DNA from 2 places in the Erwinia pyrifoliae DSM 12163 genome. Region 2 is predicted to be linked to the other one. Evidence: predicted binding sites of a transcription regulator. Region 2 holds the regulator's gene; the other holds the start of a gene.
The links. Region 2 encodes CRP, which controls carbon source genes, mostly activating them, when cyclic AMP is high. Its sites were predicted from a motif close to ATGTGANNNNNNTCACAT; they were not measured.

Region 1 (4,636 bases), 250 kb from region 2:
ATTCAAACCCTTTCACCCCGTCAACGAACGCATTGCCAGCACCTGAAACAAGATCTACTTCAGATGACGAAATTTCACGAATTCCCAATTTTTATATCTCCATTTTTAAAGTGAAATAATATTTAGCCAATAGTAGTTGGCCAAATGAATAGTAACAAATTAAGATGAAAAATATTTTAGTAAAAAGTCCATTATTCTGATTTTCCGAAGGAAATAATCGTTTTCTATTCTTTTTTTATCAGAAAACTGAAAACAACGCGATAAAAACCCCAAATAAGGCACATGCCCAATTACTTTCCCTGACCACAAACTTCACCGACATAATGACTCACTCACAAACCCTTGTAAGAATAAGAATAAATATAATCTTGCATTACCTTAAGCATTTTCCATGTGGTCAAAACAGGTATCGGTCATAGCTGAAATCACGAAGGAATAGTGTCGTATGCACTATGTATTTACAGTGCCTCATGCCTTATTGCGCTTACTGTGACGCGCAGACTTTGCCAGACATCATAAAACCTTTTTTGCTGCGCAGACTACCTGCTTTAAAAATCACATACAAGCATTATCTAATGGATACCATTCATAAAATGACTTTTATCTCCAGGCTATTACTGAATTCAACCTAAATATAATCCCTTAATAGTCATATTAAATTTTCATTTAAAGAAAGTATTTTTACAACCTATTAGCTATCAACATGGTTGGTCAATACGTTCCGATCTCAATGACTCCTTTTCCGCTGGCGATAAACTTTTTCGCAAGCTCACTGCTTAACCCCATCGGGTCAGTCTTCTTTGTCGTGGGCGGGTTAATAAGGACGAAGTCATTTTTGTGATCTAATTCACATTATAAGAACAAACACCATTCGTTTTTATGTGACAAGGATCACATAACAAGGCTATGTTCAACCCATTTCCCTGCAGTTAGCCGCATATAACTTTATTATTTGTGATTAAAATCACTAAAAACAATCCTATCCCCCCCACACTTCAGTGACGAACATCACACTTAATCCCCTGGCTACGCAAACGCCATATCCACATGATAGAGTCTGCCGGCATACAGTGACACCAGCGGCCACGCCGTAACGTCTCATACAAAAATCAACGCGCTCTCTTATTGGGTTAGCGCGTACTTATAAGAGGTGAGTTTATATGTCCTCATCAGACATCAAGGTCAAAGTTCAAAGCTTTGGTCGTTTTCTGAGTAATATGGTAATGCCAAATATCGGGGCGTTTATCGCCTGGGGTATCATTACCGCGCTATTTATCCCAACAGGATGGCTGCCGAACGCCACGCTGGCGAAACTGGTGGCGCCAATGATCACCTACCTGCTGCCACTGCTGATTGGTTATACCGGTGGCCGTCTGGTCGGCGGCGATCGCGGCGGCGTAGTGGGGGCGATCACTACCATGGGCGTTATCGCCGGTGCTGACATGCCGATGTTCCTCGGGTCGATGGTTGCCGGTCCTCTGGGCGGCTGGGCAATCAAAACCTTCGACCGCCGGATTGACGGTAGAATCAAAAGCGGTTTCGAAATGCTGGTCAACAACTTCTCTGCCGGTATCATCGGCATGCTGTTGGCGGTTCTCGCCTTCCTGGCGATTGGCCCAATGGTTCAGGGACTGTCACATATTCTCGCCGCCGGCGTTAATCTGATGGTACAAAATAATCTGCTGCCGCTGACCTCCATCTTTGTGGAACCGGCGAAAATTCTGTTTCTCAATAACGCGATCAACCACGGTATCTTCTCGCCGCTGGGAATTCAGCAGGCGAGCGAAGCCGGAAAATCGATTTTCTTCCTGATTGAAGCTAACCCAGGCCCTGGAATGGGCGTGCTAATGGCCTATCTATTCTTCGGCCGTGGCAGTGCCAAACAATCAGCCGGTGGGGCAGCAATTATCCACTTCTTCGGCGGTATTCACGAAATCTACTTCCCGTATGTGCTGATGAACCCTCGCCTGATCCTCGCCGTGATCCTCGGTGGTATGACCGGCGTTTTCACCCTTACACTGTTAAACGGCGGCCTGGTTTCTCCGGCTTCACCGGGATCTATCCTTGCCATACTGGCCATGACGCCAAAAGGAGCCTACTTCGCTAACATCGCGGCGATTGCCGCAGCCTTTGCTGTTTCCTTCGTGATTGCGGCTATTCTGCTGAAAACCAGCAGGGCGAAAGAGTCTGATGATATTGAAGCAGCAACTCGCCGCATGCAGGAGATGAAATCCCAGTCCAAAGACCCGTCTGCTCCTGCGCCAATGGGTAACAAAGGCTTGCAAGGTGATCTAAGTCACGTACGCAAAATTATCGTAGCCTGTGATGCCGGTATGGGTTCCAGCGCAATGGGTGCTGGCGTACTGCGTAAGAAAGTGAATGAAGCGGGACTGAGCAATATCTCCGTCACTAACAGCGCGATCAACAGCCTGCCGGGCGATGTAGACCTGGTGATCACCCATCGCGATCTGACTGAACGCGCGATGCGCCAGGCACCTCATGCGCAGCATATTTCGCTGACCAACTTCCTTGATAGCGGGCTGTATAATGATTTGACGGCGCGTTTGACGGAGGCAGCCCGCACTGCCGAACATCATGAGAAAGTCAGCGCGGTACTCAATGACAGCCTTGATGAAAACCAGCAAAACCTGTTCAAACTGAGCGCCAGCAACGTATTTCTTGGCAATCACGCCAGCAATAAAGAGCAGGCTATTCGCTTCGCCGGTGAGCAGTTGGTCAAGGGTGGATACGTAGAAGCGGAATACGTAGAGGCAATGCTGGCACGCGAGGAACTGACGCCAACCTACCTCGGTGAATCTATCGCCGTGCCACACGGAACAGTAGAAGCGAAAGACCGCGTGCTAAAAACCGGTGTGGTATTCTGCCAATACCCTGCCGGAGTTCACTTCGGTGAAGAGCCTGAAGACATCGCCCGGCTGGTCATTGGTATCGCCGCGCGCAATAACGAGCATATCCAGGTCATTACCAGCCTGACTAACGCGCTGGATGACGAAAATGTGATTGCACGCCTGGCTACCACGACAGATGTGCAGGAAGTTCTGCAGCTCCTGTCCGGTAAAACCAGCCAATAAGCCGTTTTGAGCATGATACCTCTCTGGGGGCTGGGAATGCCTGGCCCTTTTTTGCTTCGGGAATACATGAGCTTTGCATCATTAATACGGGAATATTTATGAAAGCATTACATTTTGGTGCCGGTAACATCGGCCGTGGCTTTATTGGTAAACTGCTGGCCGATGCCGGAGTTCAACTGACTTTCGCCGACGTCAATCAGATCGTACTGGATGCCCTCAACGCCCGTGGCGAATATCCGGTTCACGTCGTCGGTGAGCAATCGCAGATTGAAAGGGTAAAAGGCGTCAATGCCGTGCACAGCGCCAGCGATGAGGTTATTGCGCTGGTGGCTGAGGTTGATATCGTTACCACGGCGGTTGGCCCGCAAATCCTTGAACGTATAGCCGGCGGCATTGCAAAAGGTATTGCCAAACGCAGTGATAGCGCTAATTCCCGACCGCTAAATATTATCGCCTGTGAAAACATGGTGCGCGGCACCACGCAGCTTAAAGCGCATGTGCTACGCGCGTTGCCCGGGCAGTATCACGCCTGGCTGGAAGAACACGTCGCCTTTGTCGACTCTGCGGTGGATCGTATAGTTCCCCCTTCTGCAGCAGACAGCAGCGATCCGCTGGAAGTAACGGTTGAAACCTTTAGCGAGTGGATTGTTGATAAAACCCAATTTAAAGGCGAGCTGCCAACTATTCCCGGTATGGAACTGACCGACAATCTGATGGCGTTTGTCGAACGCAAACTGTTTACGCTCAATACCGGTCACGCTATTGCCGCCTATCTCGGCCAGCTGGCCGGCCATAAAACAATTCGCGAAGCGATACTGGATAAGAACGTGCGGGCGGTTGTACAAGGAGCCATGGAAGAGAGCGGCGCGGTACTGATTAAGCGCTACGGTTTTGCGGCGGATAAACATGCTGCCTATATCCAGAAAATCCTTAACCGATTCGAAAACCCGTATCTGAACGATGATGTGGAGCGCGTGGGACGCCAGCCGCTCCGCAAGCTGAGTGCGGGCGACCGCCTGATTAAACCTACGCTGGGCACCCTGGAGTACCATCTGCCGAATGATAATCTGGTCACCGGCATTGCCGCAGCACTGCATTACCGCAACGACCAGGATCCGCAGGCGCTCGAACTAGCCGCACTGCTGTCCAGCCAGGATGTCGCCTCCACGCTGGCTCAAATCTCCGGACTGGATAGCGACAGCGATGTGGTTAAAGCGGTAGTGAAAGCCTGGAACACCCTGGCATAATGTCTGTGCAACCGCTCCTTACGGATGCACAGACGGGGCACAGCACCGCTGTGCCTGCGAAAAAAATGAATCTGTATGAATGAATTACAGTCTTTAACAGGGCAATCTCAGGATGTCGAAAATCGGGTCCTTGAACGCCTGAATGCAGGACGCTCGGTGAGATGTCTGCTCATCGCCGCCGTAGAAATGCTGGCAGAAGCGGTTAATATGCTGGTAGAACAGGTATTTCGCCAAGACGATTATGCCGTTAAGTACGCCGTGGAACCTCTGTTGCACGGCAATGGTCCGCTGGGTGAG
Region 2 (4,636 bases):
GTCAGCGCGATGCTGACCACCAACGACATTGCTTCAGTGATGGCACCAGGCGTGCACGGCACCACCTACGGCGGCAACCCGCTGGCCTGTGCGGTGGCTGAAGCGGCGCTGGACATCATCAATACGCCGGAAGTGCTCGACGGCGTGGCCGCGCGGCGGCAGCTGTTTGTTGATGCGCTACAGGCGCTAAATGCTAAGCGCGATCTGTTCAGCGATATCCGTGGCAAAGGGCTGCTGATTGGCGCAGCGCTGAAGCCACAGTACGCTGATAAAGCCCGCGAAATCCTTAACGTGGCGGCGGCCGAAGGGGTGATGGTGCTGGTAGCCGGTAGCGGCGTGATGCGCTTCGCGCCATCGCTGGTGATAGAGCCTGCCGATATCGCCGAAGGCATGGTGCGCTTTGCTGCGGCCGTTGATAAAGTACTGGGCTGAGCGACGGTGCGCTAACCGTGCGGCGACCGCTTATTCGGGTTGCCGCTATGACGATTTCCCCAAGCGACGTGACAGCCAGTGGCCATGATGTGGGCGCTGGCTCCAGGCCAGTGATGAAATGGTGTGCATGGTGTTAAGGTGGTCGAGAATACGCTCGATGTGACCTTCCAGCAGGGTCACCGGGCCATGCTGGAAATTGTCCGGTGCCTCCAGCACATTGCTTTTTGAACCCGGCCCGTCATATTCCAGCCGCTGCTGGCAACGTTGCAGGGCTATCTCGCAGGACTGAAGATAGCGCTCCGCCAGCGAGGCGGTGAGCATGGTATGTTCCCGCGCCATAATCGTCATCGCATTAATATGTTCAACGATCAGCTGGCTGTGGGTAACCCACAGTTTCATATCGGCCAAATAGCGGGAATTGAAGCCAGGCTCCTGCATCGCCTGATTCAGGGAGTTATACAGCGCGTTATGCGCCTGATTGACTTTAATACGCTGGTTCGCCAGCTTGCTGACATCCTGTTCATTGCCTAACAACATCTGCAACGCTTCCTGAAAGGCCTCCAGCGCATCGTTTGCGTTCTGGCGCAGCAGCCCGCTCTGCCACTGCGGCCACAGCCAGATGTTGCCGCCAAAGGCAATCAGGCAGCCCATCAACGTATCGAGCAGGCGCGGCAATAAGAAGCTCTCCCCGTTCAGCGACAAAAGCTGGAGAGAATAAACCGCCGTTACCGTAAAGCCCACCGTCGCCCAACCGTAGAACTTGCGTAAAATCAGGTAACTGACCAGGGTGATGGCCAGCATCACCAGTAATGTCATTGACTCAGGAGCATGCAGGCGCAGGGCCAGTGCGGCAACCGCCAGCCCGGCCAGGGTGCCGAGCGCCCGGTGCTGGATGCGCACCCGGGTGGCACTGTAGCCGTTCAGGCTGACAAACATCATGGTCATCAGTATCCAGTACGGCTTCGGCATAGCCAAAAACAGCGCCAGCGTACTGGCAAAGGTCAACATCACCGCATAGCGTGCGGCGGTGCGCAAAGCGGTAGATTTAAGCGAAAGGTAGCTTTTCAGCGCCGGCAGCAGCGGCAGGCGGCGCTGACGGTCGGCCATCAAATCGCGGCGGTAAAGCGGGCGTTGAGTGCGCAGCACGCGCGCAATACGGCTGAAATGGTAGTAGCAAAAATGACCGACCGGATTATCCGGATGCTGATGGACTACCTTCTCCAGCGCTTCCAGCGGCTGCTCCATCTCAAAACGTTTGGGGAAGCGGTGATACAGGATATCGTCAGCCAGCTCGCGCAGACGGGCGGCGATACGCTGCGCATTCCAGCGGATCACCGCCTCGGCGTGGCTCAGGCGCACCAGTTTTTGCACGTCTTCCGGCTGATGCAGGCTGACGGCGATGTGCTCCTGCAGGTCAAGCGCCACCTGGAAAGCGCGCGTCAAAGGCTGGTAGTGCTGGTTGCGGTTGGCTGCCAGCATATGAATTTGCTGGTAACAGGTAGTGATGAGGTCGACGGCCTTTTGCTGGCGGGCAAACAGCGGCGGCATGGCGGTTGAGGGATCGTTCAACTGATTTAAATGGCGATACTTTGCCTCGCAGTAGTCAGCCAGCTCGCGATATAGCAGGCTGAGCGTTTCGCGCATCGGCTGCTCTTTCCACAGCCAGAACCAGAACCAGTTAAATACGCCGTACCAGATGGTGCCCAGGATATACAGTAACGGAGGCTGCCACATCGGCACTTTCCCCGCGAGGCTAAGGGTGAAGATGGCGGCAATCAGCGAGGCGGGCATCAGGCGGGCATGCAGCGGGCCGATCTCGCCGGTAACCCCCAGCAGCATCGCCATCAGCAGCAGGATCAGCGGCAGCGGGATCCCCTGGGCGCCGGCATACTGGATAATAAAACTGCTGCCGGCGAACAGGCCTCCGCCCACCATCAGGCGTTTAAAGAAGTGTTTATGCGGCGTATCCAGCCCGGCATTGTTGCAGCAGGCGGGAACCAGTGAGAACAGCAGACCTTTCTGTAAATCTCCCAGCAGCCAGCCAAGTGCAACCGGCAAACACAGCACCAGCGTTTGCCGCAGTGCGTAGTTAACTTCAGGTTGATAAATGATTCTGCGCCACATCAGCCGCACCAAATAGAAAAAGGCGCGACAGAGGCTGGCGCGCCGTGGGTTCAGGGGCGATTAACGCGTGCCGTAAACGACGATGGTTTTACCGTGTGCGGAGATCAGGTTTTGATCTTCCAGCATTTTCAGTATACGACCGACCGTTTCGCGCGAGCAGCCAACAATCTGGCCGATCTCCTGACGGGTGATTTTGATCTGCATCCCGTCCGGGTGCGTCATTGCATCGGGCTGTTTTGCCAGGTTCAGCAGCGTCTGGGCAATGCGTCCGGTCACATCAAGGAAAGCTAAATTACCCACTTTTTCCGAGGTGACCTGCAGGCGACGCGCCATCTGCGAAGACAGGCGCATCAGGATGTCAGGATTGACCTGGATCAGCTGACGGAATTTTTTGTAAGAGATTTCAGCCACTTCACAGGCTACTTTGGCACGTACCCAGGCACTGCGTTCCTGGCCCTCTTCAAAGAGGCCCAGCTCGCCGATAAAATCCCCCTGGTTGAGATAAGAGAGGATCATCTCTTTCCCTTCTTCATCCTTGATTAATACCGCTACTGAACCTTTAACGATGTAGTAAAGGGTTTCCGCCTTCTCACCCTGATGGATCAGCGTGCTTTTGGATGGATATTTGTGAATATGGCAATGGGACAGGAACCATTCGAGAGTAGGGTCTGTTTGCGGTTTGCCGAGAACCATTCGCTGTTATCCTCTGTTGTCATCTGGCCTGAATACATCCGGTTTACCACGCAGCAAGTGCCACGATCCCCTTGCTGCCGCACGTAAATATTGGGGATATACGGGGGGCTGAATCCCTGCCAGGCGTTGACATAGTCAAGCGTTCCGATAGGAAAAGACACGGGTCGCTCCGGGGCAAGCCGTATGCTGTCGTTTCGTTTTCACCAACATCATGATGCAGATGAAATTTACAGCCTCGTTTGTAGCACAGCTTGGGATGGCTGTCTTCTGTTGTCTCGCTTCAGCATAGTCAGAAAAAGAGAGCGTTGCCGTTTAAGTGACTGCGGCGTACTCTGCTGTAACTAAATGAATTGGAGGATGTTGTTATGCAGGCACGGGTTAAATGGGTTGAAGGGATGACGTTTTTGGGAGAATCCTCATCCGGCCATCAGGTGCTGATGGATGGTAATTCGGGCGATAAAGCACCAAGCCCGATGGAAATGGTGCTGATGGCCGTCGGCGGCTGCAGCGCCATAGACGTGGTTTCGATTTTGCAAAAGGGCCGCCACAGCGTGGCTGACTGCGAAGTAAAACTGACCTCAGAACGCCGCGAAGAGGCACCGCGTATCTTCACCCACATCAACCTGCACTTTATGGTCAGCGGAACCGCGCTGGCGGATAACGCGGTAGCGCGTGCGGTCGATCTCTCTGCGGAAAAATACTGCTCGGTGGCGATCATGTTGGGCAAGGGGGTGAAGATAAGTCACAGTTATGAAGTTATCGCACTGGCCTGATCCAGCCCCTTCGCTTAGCGGTGAAAGGAAAGAACGTCAGCCGATTTTCTTTCCTTCAATCAACCGCTTGACCAGCGGCCCCATAATCAGCTCCATCGCCAGCCCCATTTTGCCGCCCGGCACCACCAGGGTTTTGATATGTGAGATAAACGAACCCTGCAACATGGACAGCAGGTAAGGGAAATCGATATCTTCCAGCCCCTGAAAGTGGACAACCACGAAACTCTCATCCAAAGAAGGGATGCCACGGGCGGCAAACGGGTTGGAGGTATCCACGGTCGGAACGCGCTGGAAGTTAATATGGGTGCGTGAAAACTGCGGGGTAATAAAGTTGATGTAATCCTCCATGGATCGCACCACGGAATCCATCACCGCTTCGCGCGAGTGGCCGCGTTCGCTGGTATCGCGCACCAGTTTCTGGATCCACTCAAGGTTGACAATGGGCACCACGCCAACCAGCAGATCCACCTTGTCCGCCACGTTATGCTGCGGGGTGACAACGCCGCCGTGCAACCCCTCATAAAACAGCACGTCGGTCGGTTCCGCCAGCGGCTGCCACGGCGTGAAGGTGCCTGGCACCTGATTCCAGGGTACGGCTTCATCATAAGTATGCA

Region 1: the regulator CRP is predicted to act here: its motif matches at 880-897, upstream of EPYR_RS18075 (PTS mannitol transporter subunit IICBA).

The regions. Positions count from the first base shown of each region.
Region 1 is NC_017390.1:3,955,092-3,959,727, forward strand. It holds gene EPYR_RS20510 (hypothetical protein) at 1-88, opposite strand, end outside; gene EPYR_RS18075 (PTS mannitol transporter subunit IICBA) at 1,161-3,092, shown strand; gene EPYR_RS18080 (mannitol-1-phosphate 5-dehydrogenase) at 3,191-4,339, shown strand; gene EPYR_RS18085 (MltR family transcriptional regulator) at 4,415-4,636, shown strand, end outside.
Region 2 is NC_017390.1:3,702,909-3,707,544, reverse strand. It holds gene argD (bifunctional acetylornithine/succinyldiaminopimelate transaminase) at 1-432, shown strand, start outside; gene EPYR_RS16925 (YccS/YhfK family putative transporter) at 478-2,556, opposite strand; gene crp (cAMP-activated global transcriptional regulator CRP) at 2,617-3,249, opposite strand; gene EPYR_RS16915 (OsmC family protein) at 3,615-4,022, shown strand; gene EPYR_RS16910 (phosphoribulokinase) at 4,059-4,636, opposite strand, start outside.